One region of the Paenibacillus sp. FSL M7-1414 genome, then DNA from elsewhere that is predicted to be linked to it. Evidence: predicted binding sites of a transcription regulator. Region 1 holds the regulator's gene; each other region holds the start of a gene.

Region 1 (3,290 bases):
GGATCAGGATGATTATCAATCGGATAGTCTGATCACGGACATTACAGGACTGCTGAAAGATCTGACCACATTGAAGGAGAATCTACGTTTCTTCATGCGTATGGATGATGCCAAAACGGTGTACTGGATGGAAGCCAGCGGCCAATTCCGCAGCAAATCTCTCCAGCTGTATGCCGTACCTGTAGATGTGAGTGCACAACTTAAGGATTTATTTTTTGATAAAAAGAAAAGTGTTGTGCTTACATCGGCTACGCTTTCGGTAGATAAGTCATTCCAGTTCATGATTGAACAGCTTGGCTTGCAGGAAGCGGCCGAGAACAATCGGCTGTTAACGTCGATGTTGCCATCACCTTTCAACTATCGCGATCAGGCACTTCTGGTGATTCCGCGTGATTTCCCGAGTGTGAAGGGAAGTGTGGGTGATGCGCACTTTGTTAATATGCTGGTGCAATCACTTGCAGAGACGGCAATTGCTACGCGTGGACGCATGATGGTTCTGTTTACTTCATACAAGATGCTGCGACAGGTCTATGATCCGCTGAAGGAGGCACTGTCTGGCAACGACATCTCGTTGCTTGGGCAAGGCGTTGACAGTGGAAGTCGTTCCAAATTGACTCGCAGGTTTCAAGATGCCAAAGCAACGGTACTTCTGGGCACAAGCAGCTTCTGGGAGGGTGTAGATATCCCGGGAGAGGCCCTAACCTGTCTCGCTATTGTTCGACTGCCTTTCCAGCCACCGAATCATCCGTTGGTGGAAGCCAAGAGTGAGTTGCTTCAGGAACAGAAGAAAAATCCGTTCATGAAACTGTCCGTGCCACAAGCGGTCATCCGTTTCAAACAGGGATTTGGCCGATTGGTGCGTACAGCAAAGGACAGAGGAATTGTCATTGTTTATGATACACGGGTGATTGAAGCGTATTATGGTAAATTCTTTTTGTATTCATTACCTGGTCCCAAAATGGAGCATATGCTCACGGAGCAAATGGTTCCACGAATCACCGAGTGGTTGGAAAAACCTGCTAATGAACAAAAATAATGGTTGTTTTGTTCGTTATATCATTGCATGACACTATCGTTTGGCGTTAAACTTTATTAGATATTTCCGTATCCGATTAAAGCAGTTGCACGTAAGAACTTATAACCCAAATTACAAGGAGCATTCTGTATAAAATGTCACGTTTATCTTTGAGTTTTATACAGAATGCTCATCTTTTCATCTATTATTTTATCGTGGCCTTGGTAAGGGGGAGCAAGAATGAAATCGGATAAAATTTCGGAAGCGGTGGTACGACGTCTGCCTGTATACTTGCGTTATTTGAACGAGTTGCATCAGCGTGAGGTGGCTACTGTTTCTTCTCAAGAGCTTGGACAGAGGCTGGATCTGAATCCGGCCCAAATTCGTAAAGACCTGGCTTACTTCGGTGATTTTGGTCGTAAAGGGATCGGGTATGATGTATCCTATCTGATCGAGAAAATTCGTCACATTCTCAAAATCGATCAGCAAATTAATGTAGCTCTGGTAGGAGCGGGTAACCTCGGTCAAGCCTTGTCCAACTACAACGCATATCTGAAAGACAACATGAAGATTGTTGCTGTATTTGATGCATATGGACCGAAGATAGGTAGTCAAATCAACAGTTTGACGGTAAAACCAATGGATGAATTGACGGAAGCGGTTAAAATGGAAAACATTCGCATCGGAATTATCACGGTTCCGGATACGGAAGCCCAAAATGTAGCCGATCAGCTTATTGAATCAGGAATTGAAGCGATCCTTAATTTTGCACCAACCATTCTAAAAACACCGCCGCATATCCGCATTCACCATGCTGACTTTACAACAGATCTGCTTAGTTTGGCCTATTACTTGGATACTGGAAAGGACGACGAGGAAGATGACAACAAATAGATGGGTAATTCACAATGGCAAATTTGCTGTTAATGAAGGCGGCACAACATGGAACGTGGTCCACGGATACATGGTTGTTGAGAATGACAAGATTGTGCATATTGGTGAGACATTGCCGGATGAAGACAAAAATTGTACCAAAGTGGATGGAAAAGGACTGTTCTTCCTGCCGGGTCTGATCAATACGCATGGTCATGCAGCGATGTCGTTGCTCAGAGGGCACGGAGACGATCTTGCATTGCAAGTATGGTTGCAGGAAAAAATGTGGCCGATGGAAGCGAAAATGACTTCAGAAGACGTATATTGGGGAACTTCGCTATCGGTGCTTGAAATGTTGAAAGGCGGAACTACAGCTTTCCTGGACATGTACGATCACATGGATCAAGTTGCCAAAGTTGTGGAGCAATCCGGCGTTAGAGCAGCACTGGCACGTGGTGTAATCGGGTTGTGCTCGGAGGAAGAACAATTGCGGAAGCTGGAGGAGTCGGCTGCGTTTGCGCGTGAGTGGAATGGACAGGCAGATGGTCGCATTACAACCGTAATCTCGCCACATGCACCATATACATGCCCTCCTGACTACATAGAGAAGCTTGTGCAGGTCGCGAACGACCTAAACCTTCCCCTTCATACACATATGTCGGAAACGCTTCGTGAAGTCGAGCAGAACGTGGCTGATTATGGACTGCGTCCTGTGGCACATCTGGAGAAACTGGGCTTTTTCTCTCGTCCATCCCTGGTTGCACATGCGGTGCATCTGAATGATGAAGAGATTGAGATTCTGGCCCGTCATGATGTGGCTGTATCCCATAACCCGGGAAGTAACCTGAAACTCGCTTCCGGTGTTGCGCGGGTACCTGCGTTGCTGAAAGCAGGAGTTACCGTGTCACTCGGAACAGACGGACCGGCAAGCAACAACAACCTGGATATGTTCGAGGAAATGAGACTGGCTGCATTGATCCACAAAGGTGTATCTGGTGACCCGACGGCAGTGCCAGCAGGCGAAGCGTTATTACTCGGAACGTCATACGGTGCCAAATCCATCTTCTTGAATAATACCGGAGCACTTCAGGTTGGCATGAAGGCTGATTTTATCGCCCTTAACATTGAACAGGCACATTTCTATCCACATACAGACCTGATCTCACATACGATCTACTCGGCTTCTGCCAAAGATGTTGAACACGTATGGGTGGATGGAAAACAAGTAGTGAAACATGGCGAATGTCTGACGCTGGATGAAGAACGCATTTTGCGTGAGTCTCAATTGGCATTTGATGGTCTGCTTGCTCGTTAATTGCAGGACAGCATCATAGGGAAAGGAAGTTCGGCTTTTGAAGAAAAAAAAGAAGTGGATATGGATTTCGCTGCTTGCACTGGTTCT
Region 2 (3,290 bases), 620 kb from region 1:
GCAAACACCCTTCTCAATGGCAACCTTAAAGGAAGAAATCTGGAACTTATCGTTGCAGCATTACTGGTAAGTGGGAAGTTAAGAGTGGATGCGGTCACGTTGTTTCGAGAAGCTACACTGGTCGTTGAACTGGTTGGGCAGTATAAATCGCTACAAAATATTACACCATCGAATCAAGACAAACTGGTGCAATTCCTCGATGAGATCGGTGGCGATATGACGTTGAATGACGTTATACGGGCTTTCCAACAGAGAATCAATTCCTAAACGCCAAGAAATGAGGTAGAAGTGATGTCTGACTTTGACGGAAATGGGTTCGCTGAACTACTGATCATTGTCATTCTTGTTGTTTTATTTGTATTTGGTTCTTCCGATATTGACGACCTGACTGATTCTCCTTCTCAATCCTGAATTGGCTAAGTTATTACGATCCATTCATATGAAATGCATTCCTGTAAACGCCAGCCCACAATATGCGGGCTGGCGTTTTTGGATGGCTATAGAAATAGCGGTGAGAATGCAATCCAGGCCAAAATAAGAGTAAGCACAATGCAGACATTCTCTACAACGGCACCACGCTTGGTCCCTGTACTCATCAGATTCACCCGTATGCGCCACTTGAGCGGTGGTAACGGACGAATACCCCGATTGGTTAGTGAATCAGCCAACAGATGCATCGCATATGCCGTGCCTCCCGCTACCCAGATCTCCGGGCCCTGCTGCTGGGTCGTGCTGTACAACAAGCCAGCCCATATTGCGGTTCCGTACAGAGTATGTGTCAGTCCCCTATGAGTCAGTGTGGTGCAGAGCATTAACAAACTGCCTGCAATCAAGTTCCACGGTGCGAACGCGTGACCATAGAAAACCAGCCCAAGTCCAATCGCAAACATCAACACTTTGCGAAGCGAACGCGAAGGCAGGAATGACACGAGCGCTATGAGGATCGCAAGCAACAGGTTCCATGGTTTGGCATGAACATAGAAGTACACAAATACAGCTGTGGGCAACAGAATCGTCTGTAACAACCTGATCAGACTGTTAGGCAAGGCTCTGGATACCAGCAGCGAATTTGGCTCATCAATGTCAGGCAATAACGAACCAATCAGAGCAACCGTAACGGCCGGCGCAGTCACTGGCATACCGGCCAACTGCAGAACAGAAAGCGACACGCCTGTCCCGATAATAAGGTGGGATCTTCCCATCATGATGCAAAAACGTCCTTTCGAAGAAATCGGGAACAATACGGCCCAGTTCCGATTTTACAACGAAAACAAAATAAGAACAATAGTTCGCATTTCTTATTTGTATGAAAATAAATATAACTTTCTGTGATGGGGCTCACACTATTATATTTATGACTCTTCTATCTTTATTAGTGAATTAAATCACATAAACTATCTTCAACTACTTGTATAATTTCAAATATAAACCACTAAAATTGTTGGTAATGTACAGCGTCTATCCAAGGAGGCATACACACATGAACGGAAAAAAAGAGAAACTCGTTATCATAGGTAACGGAATGGCAGGAATTAGTACCGTTGAGCAAATTTTAAAATTAACTACGCGATTTGATATTACCGTTTTTGGCACAGAGCCCTATCCTAACTACAACCGCATTATGTTGTCTTATGTACTGGAAGGAAGCAAAACACTGGACGATATCGTGCTGAACGACCTTCACTGGTATGAAGATTACGGCATTACGCTGCACACAGGCACAACGGTTACACGAATCGATGCCGAGACACACGAAGTTGTGACTGAAGATGGAACTCGCGTTCCTTATGACAAAATCATCATTGCGACTGGCTCCAACTCCTTTATTCTCCCCGTACCAGGACATGACAAAGAGGGTGTTGTCGGTTTCCGTGATATCGCCGATTGTAATGTCATGCTGGAAGCTGCTAAGCAGTATAAAAGAGCGGCCGTTATCGGGGGCGGACTGCTAGGCCTTGAAGCTGCCAAAGGGTTGGTACAACTTGGCATGGAAGTTACCGTAGTGCATCTGATGGAAGATCTGATGGAGCGTCAGCTTGATCCGCAAGCTTCAGCCATGTTGAAGGCAGAACTCGAACGTCAGGGTATCCGCTTCAAAATGGGTGCGCAGACTTCCGAACTGCTGGGCGGCGAACGCGTTGAAGGGATACGTTTTGCAGATGATACGGTTCTGAATGTTGATTTTGTGGTCATGGCTGTAGGCATTAAACCCAATACGGCTGTAGCCCGTGAAAGCGGTATGGAAGTGAACCGGGGTATTGTCGTGAATGACTATATGCAGACTTCACTTGAGAATGTGTACTCGGTCGGGGAATGTACAGAGCACCGCGGGGTATGTTACGGCCTCGTTGCCCCATTGTTCGAGCAAGGTATGATTCTGGCGAAACATATCTGTGGTGTGGAGACCGCTCCTTATGAAGGTTCAGTTGTATCCACGAAATTGAAAATTTCGGGTGTGGACGTGTTTTCAACTGGTGAATTCATCAACAGCCCAGAGCACACCGTCATTTCGCACAAAGATGACTGGAAACGGACTTACAAAAAAATTCTGCTTCGTGATAATAAAATGGTTGGCGCCGTTCTCTTCGGTGACATTACGGATTCTGCCGAATTGCAGAAACTGATTAAAAATCAAACCGTAATGACCGAGGAATTGTATGGTTCACTCATGGGTACAGGCTGCGGCGGTCATAAGAAAGCAACCTCTGTTGAAACGATGCCCGAGGACGAGATCGTCTGTGGATGTAACGGGGTAACCAAAGGAACCATTGTTGATGTCATTACAAACCAGGGCCTTACCACTGTTGATGAAATCAAAGCCTGTACCGGTGCAACACGCTCTTGTGGTGGGTGTAAACCGGTTGTTGAACAGATTCTGCAATATGTACTTGGAGACAGTTTCAGTACTGGAGCCAAACAGGGTATCTGCGGATGTACTTCCATGGGACGGGATGAGATCGTAGCCGAGATTCGTGAAAAAGGATTACAAACGACCAAAGAGGTCATGAATGTACTGGGTTGGAGTCAGCCAGAAGGTTGTTCCAAATGTCGTCCGGCGATCAACTATTACCTTGGCATGATTGCACCAGACACACACGAAGATGAGAAAGAATCCCGTTTTGTTAACGAACGGATGAACGCGAATATTCAAAAAGATGGAACGTATACGGTTGTACCTCGGATGTACGGCGGGGTGACTACACCAGCGGACCTCAAACGTATCGCTGACGTTTCAGTCAAATATGATGTAAAAGCAGTCAAAGTGACTGGCGGTCAGCGTCTCGATTTGA
Region 3 (3,290 bases), 380 kb from region 1:
AGCTAATATTTAATCCGAAAAGGAGTCTGTCCAAGTGACAGGCTTTTTTTGTTATTGATTTGGATGGTGGATATTTAAACATAATTAATATTATGTAAACTAATATCTGAAATCTAAATAGGCCTATAATAGAAATCAAACAAAAGAACCATTCGCCTCTTCTCTTTAGAAGAAACAAATGGCCCTTTTGGCTAAGACAGATATCTTAATTTACAACTTTTAACGTGCTGAATCGTTCACGATATGAATGACTGCGCGATTGAATTACTCGAGTCCAGCGATCTGTTCTTTTAATTTGTTAGCAGAAGCCTGGAAAGCCACTTTTTCGGTTTCATTCAACGGAAGAGGCAGAATTTCGCGCACACCGTTGCGATCGACAACACATGGAACACCCAGATAAACATCCGATACACCATTGTAATCTTCAAGGTACGTGGATACGTTCAGAACGGAGCCTTCGTTGCCGAGAATTGCAGCTACAATGCGGTCCAGAGCAAGGGCGATTGCATAGGAAGTCGCTCCTTTGGCATTAATAATCTCATACGCTGCATTTTTGGTACGGTCGAAGATATCCTGTTGTGTTTCTTCATCCAATTCCAGATCTGTTCCTGCAACGTTAGCCAGGCTCCATACCGGTACTTCGGAATCTCCATGCTCACCAATAATGTGTGCGTGAATACTACGCGGGTCGATCCCTTTATTTTTACCAATCAGGTAACGGAAACGTGCGCTATCGAGCAATGTACCTGAACCGATGACACGGGAGGCAGGCCACCCACTTTGTTTCCATGAAGTATAGGACAAAATATCTACAGGATTGGTTGCAATCAGCAAAATACCATGAGAATTCACTTCAGTAATGCGCTCAATAATATCTTTGAAAATGCTTGCATTTTTCTTCAGCAGATCAATCCGGGTTTCGCCCGGCTTCTGGGAAGCACCGGCTGTAATAATAATGATATCTGCATCTTTGCAGTCGGAATAATCGCCAGCCCATACTTTCACGCCTCCCGTAAATGGAAGACCGTGGTTCATATCCAGCATTTCGCCGGTTGCTTTATCATGATTCACATCCACAAATACCAACTCGGACGAACGCTGTCTCAACATTAGCGTGTATCCCGTTGTTGTTCCCACCGCACCCATGCCTACAATCACGACACGACTTGGTTTCAGAGCTGCACTATTTGTCATGTTCAATATCCTCTCCTTTTTGGGTTATACTCCCATCCATATTAAGGGATTAGAGAATATAAAGCGAGTGTTGTCTATAAAATAGTTCACATTTCATGTCTTTTTACCAATTATTCCGTCGAAAAACAGTTTAGGATGAAATTAATGGTAATAATTGTGCGACCTATAGCCTAGAGTATGAGCTGGAAAAAGGGAGCGGGCCGACCATGAGTGGGCAATGAGCCTTTTACATAAGGTTTGTGGTAGAATAGGAGCAGTGGATTCTGATGAATCGTAAATAAAAACGCCATAGGACAGGCATGCGCGCCTGTATATTGGATGAGAGAGGTGGAACCCACTTGCGTTTGCAATGGATTAAAATCGCGCAGACAGCATTGCTGTCTATAGGTATAGCAGCTGTATTGGCTGCATGCACCGACTCAGATCAACCTCCGGTAGCAGAACCTCCGCAGCAGCAGGAGGACGCCGGGAATACAGGGCAGACGTTAACTGTCGTTCCCCCTGTGAACAGTACAGAATCTGCAGATATGGCCAAGTACCAAATACAGACCCGTTTGACCGATTTTCAGTTGCTCAATGACAACGGAGGATTGGCGTGGGGTGTGACGCGGAATGCGCTGCGCCTGTACTACACTCAGGATCAGGGAAAGACCTGGACCAATATTTCACCTTCGGAAAATGTACAATTTCCGGCTAACCCTAAATATGGACAAAGCATTTATTTTGTAGATCGTGCGCACGGTTGGATTGTTCGTGAAGGTATGGGTGGAACAGATACCATGGTGCTTCGCACCAACAATGGGGGCGTGACATGGAGTCTGTCTTCTCTGTCCAAGACGGATAAAGTGACTGCGATCTCATTTGTATCTCCTGAGAAAGGCTGGATTCTCACCACGGTCGATACCGCTATTGGTAAACAGGACAAGAAACTTTACTTTACCGAGGACGGTGGAATTACCTGGAATCGGATGTCATCCAGTGATGAAGATGGCAAACAGGAAGCAGAAGAGATTTCCAAACGTGGATACACCACGGGCATGACTTTCTCGGATCCAAAACATGGTTTCTTAACAGCGCTGGAGTTCGGCACACCGAAGTTGTATGTAACATCAGACGGTGGAGAGAACTGGGATACTGGACCATCTTTCTTTGATCGAAACAAATTCAACGGGTGTGGGAATTTCAGTGTTAGTTCACCACAATTTTTTGGACGTGAAGCGCAATCAGCCTGGATGTCAATGTCCTGTTCTAAAGGGGAGAGCACGACATTCAATGGATTTTTTACCACCGACGGCGGAAAGAGCTGGAAGCTGTCCAATTTCACTTTAAACAAACAAACGGGTCCGAATCGTAACCTTTCACCGGTATTTCTGAACGCATCGGAAGGTTGGGCGATGCAAAAGGGCATAACCTACCACACCAAGGATGCGGGCAAAACGTGGAGCGCTCTTCCTGCAAGCAGTGTACTGGAGAAAATTCTCGAAGATTATCCGGAAATTGTGAAGATGCAGATGGTTACCCCCAAGCTTGGCTGGATATTGGTTGAAAATACAGATGCCAAAAGATCGTTGTTATTGCAAACGGTAGATGGCGGTGGACATTGGAAAGTACTCTAAAGTAGAGTGTTATCGATGTGAATAGATAGGAGAAAGGAGAGGAGCCTAAGGGTTCCTTTTCTTTTTTTGCTTAGTTTGTGAAATAAATCACAAATAAATCCTCTAGAAGGTGATATATTTAACTCAACAAGAGAAGGAGTGATGAAGATGAGAACCAACGGTCAAACTCAATTCACGCAGGCGGATGAATTAACCAGATATATGCTTCAATTATGCTACACATGTGACGATGCGAATCGTTGCACGACAGAGGAAGCAGTGAAGGCATGCATGGCAAAACACGCACAGGCAGACCAGCCCGAACCAGCCGAAGGTGGGGAAGTAACTCGCGGGTATATGGACTTGATGTACGCTTAGTTAGCAAAACTGATCAAAATAAGCTGATATATCAACGTTTTGCCCCTGAAGTGCACCCCTTAGAATAGACATTGGAAAAACCCTTGGGTTTAGCCGATGAAATTCTAGGGGGTGCATTTTTTT

What was found. Region 1 encodes Rex, which represses fermentation and respiration genes when NADH is low (regulators of the CRP and FNR family bind a similar motif). Its sites were predicted from a motif close to TTGTGAAATATTTCACAA; they were not measured.
Region 2: a site for Rex is predicted at 1,374-1,391, ahead of nirB (nitrite reductase large subunit NirB). Genes of this name have one in related genera too.
Region 3: a site for Rex is predicted at 1,269-1,286, ahead of MHH92_RS16965 (L-lactate dehydrogenase). Genes of this name have one in related genera too.

The regions. Positions count from the first base shown of each region.
Region 1 is NZ_JBBOOS010000001.1:4,293,478-4,296,767, reverse strand. Features, by position in the region: gene dinG (ATP-dependent DNA helicase DinG) at 1-1,036, shown strand, start outside; gene MHH92_RS18545 (redox-sensing transcriptional repressor Rex) at 1,256-1,909, shown strand; gene MHH92_RS18540 (amidohydrolase) at 1,896-3,203, shown strand; gene MHH92_RS18535 (DUF5590 domain-containing protein) at 3,241-3,290, shown strand, end outside.
Region 2 is NZ_JBBOOS010000001.1:4,910,815-4,914,104, forward strand. Features, by position in the region: gene MHH92_RS21400 (hypothetical protein) at 1-267, shown strand, start outside; gene MHH92_RS21405 (metal-dependent hydrolase) at 498-1,205, opposite strand; gene nirB (nitrite reductase large subunit NirB) at 1,481-3,290, shown strand, end outside.
Region 3 is NZ_JBBOOS010000001.1:3,914,948-3,918,237, reverse strand. Features, by position in the region: gene MHH92_RS16965 (L-lactate dehydrogenase) at 265-1,194, opposite strand; gene MHH92_RS16960 (WD40/YVTN/BNR-like repeat-containing protein) at 1,533-2,810, shown strand; gene MHH92_RS16955 (hypothetical protein) at 2,958-3,167, shown strand.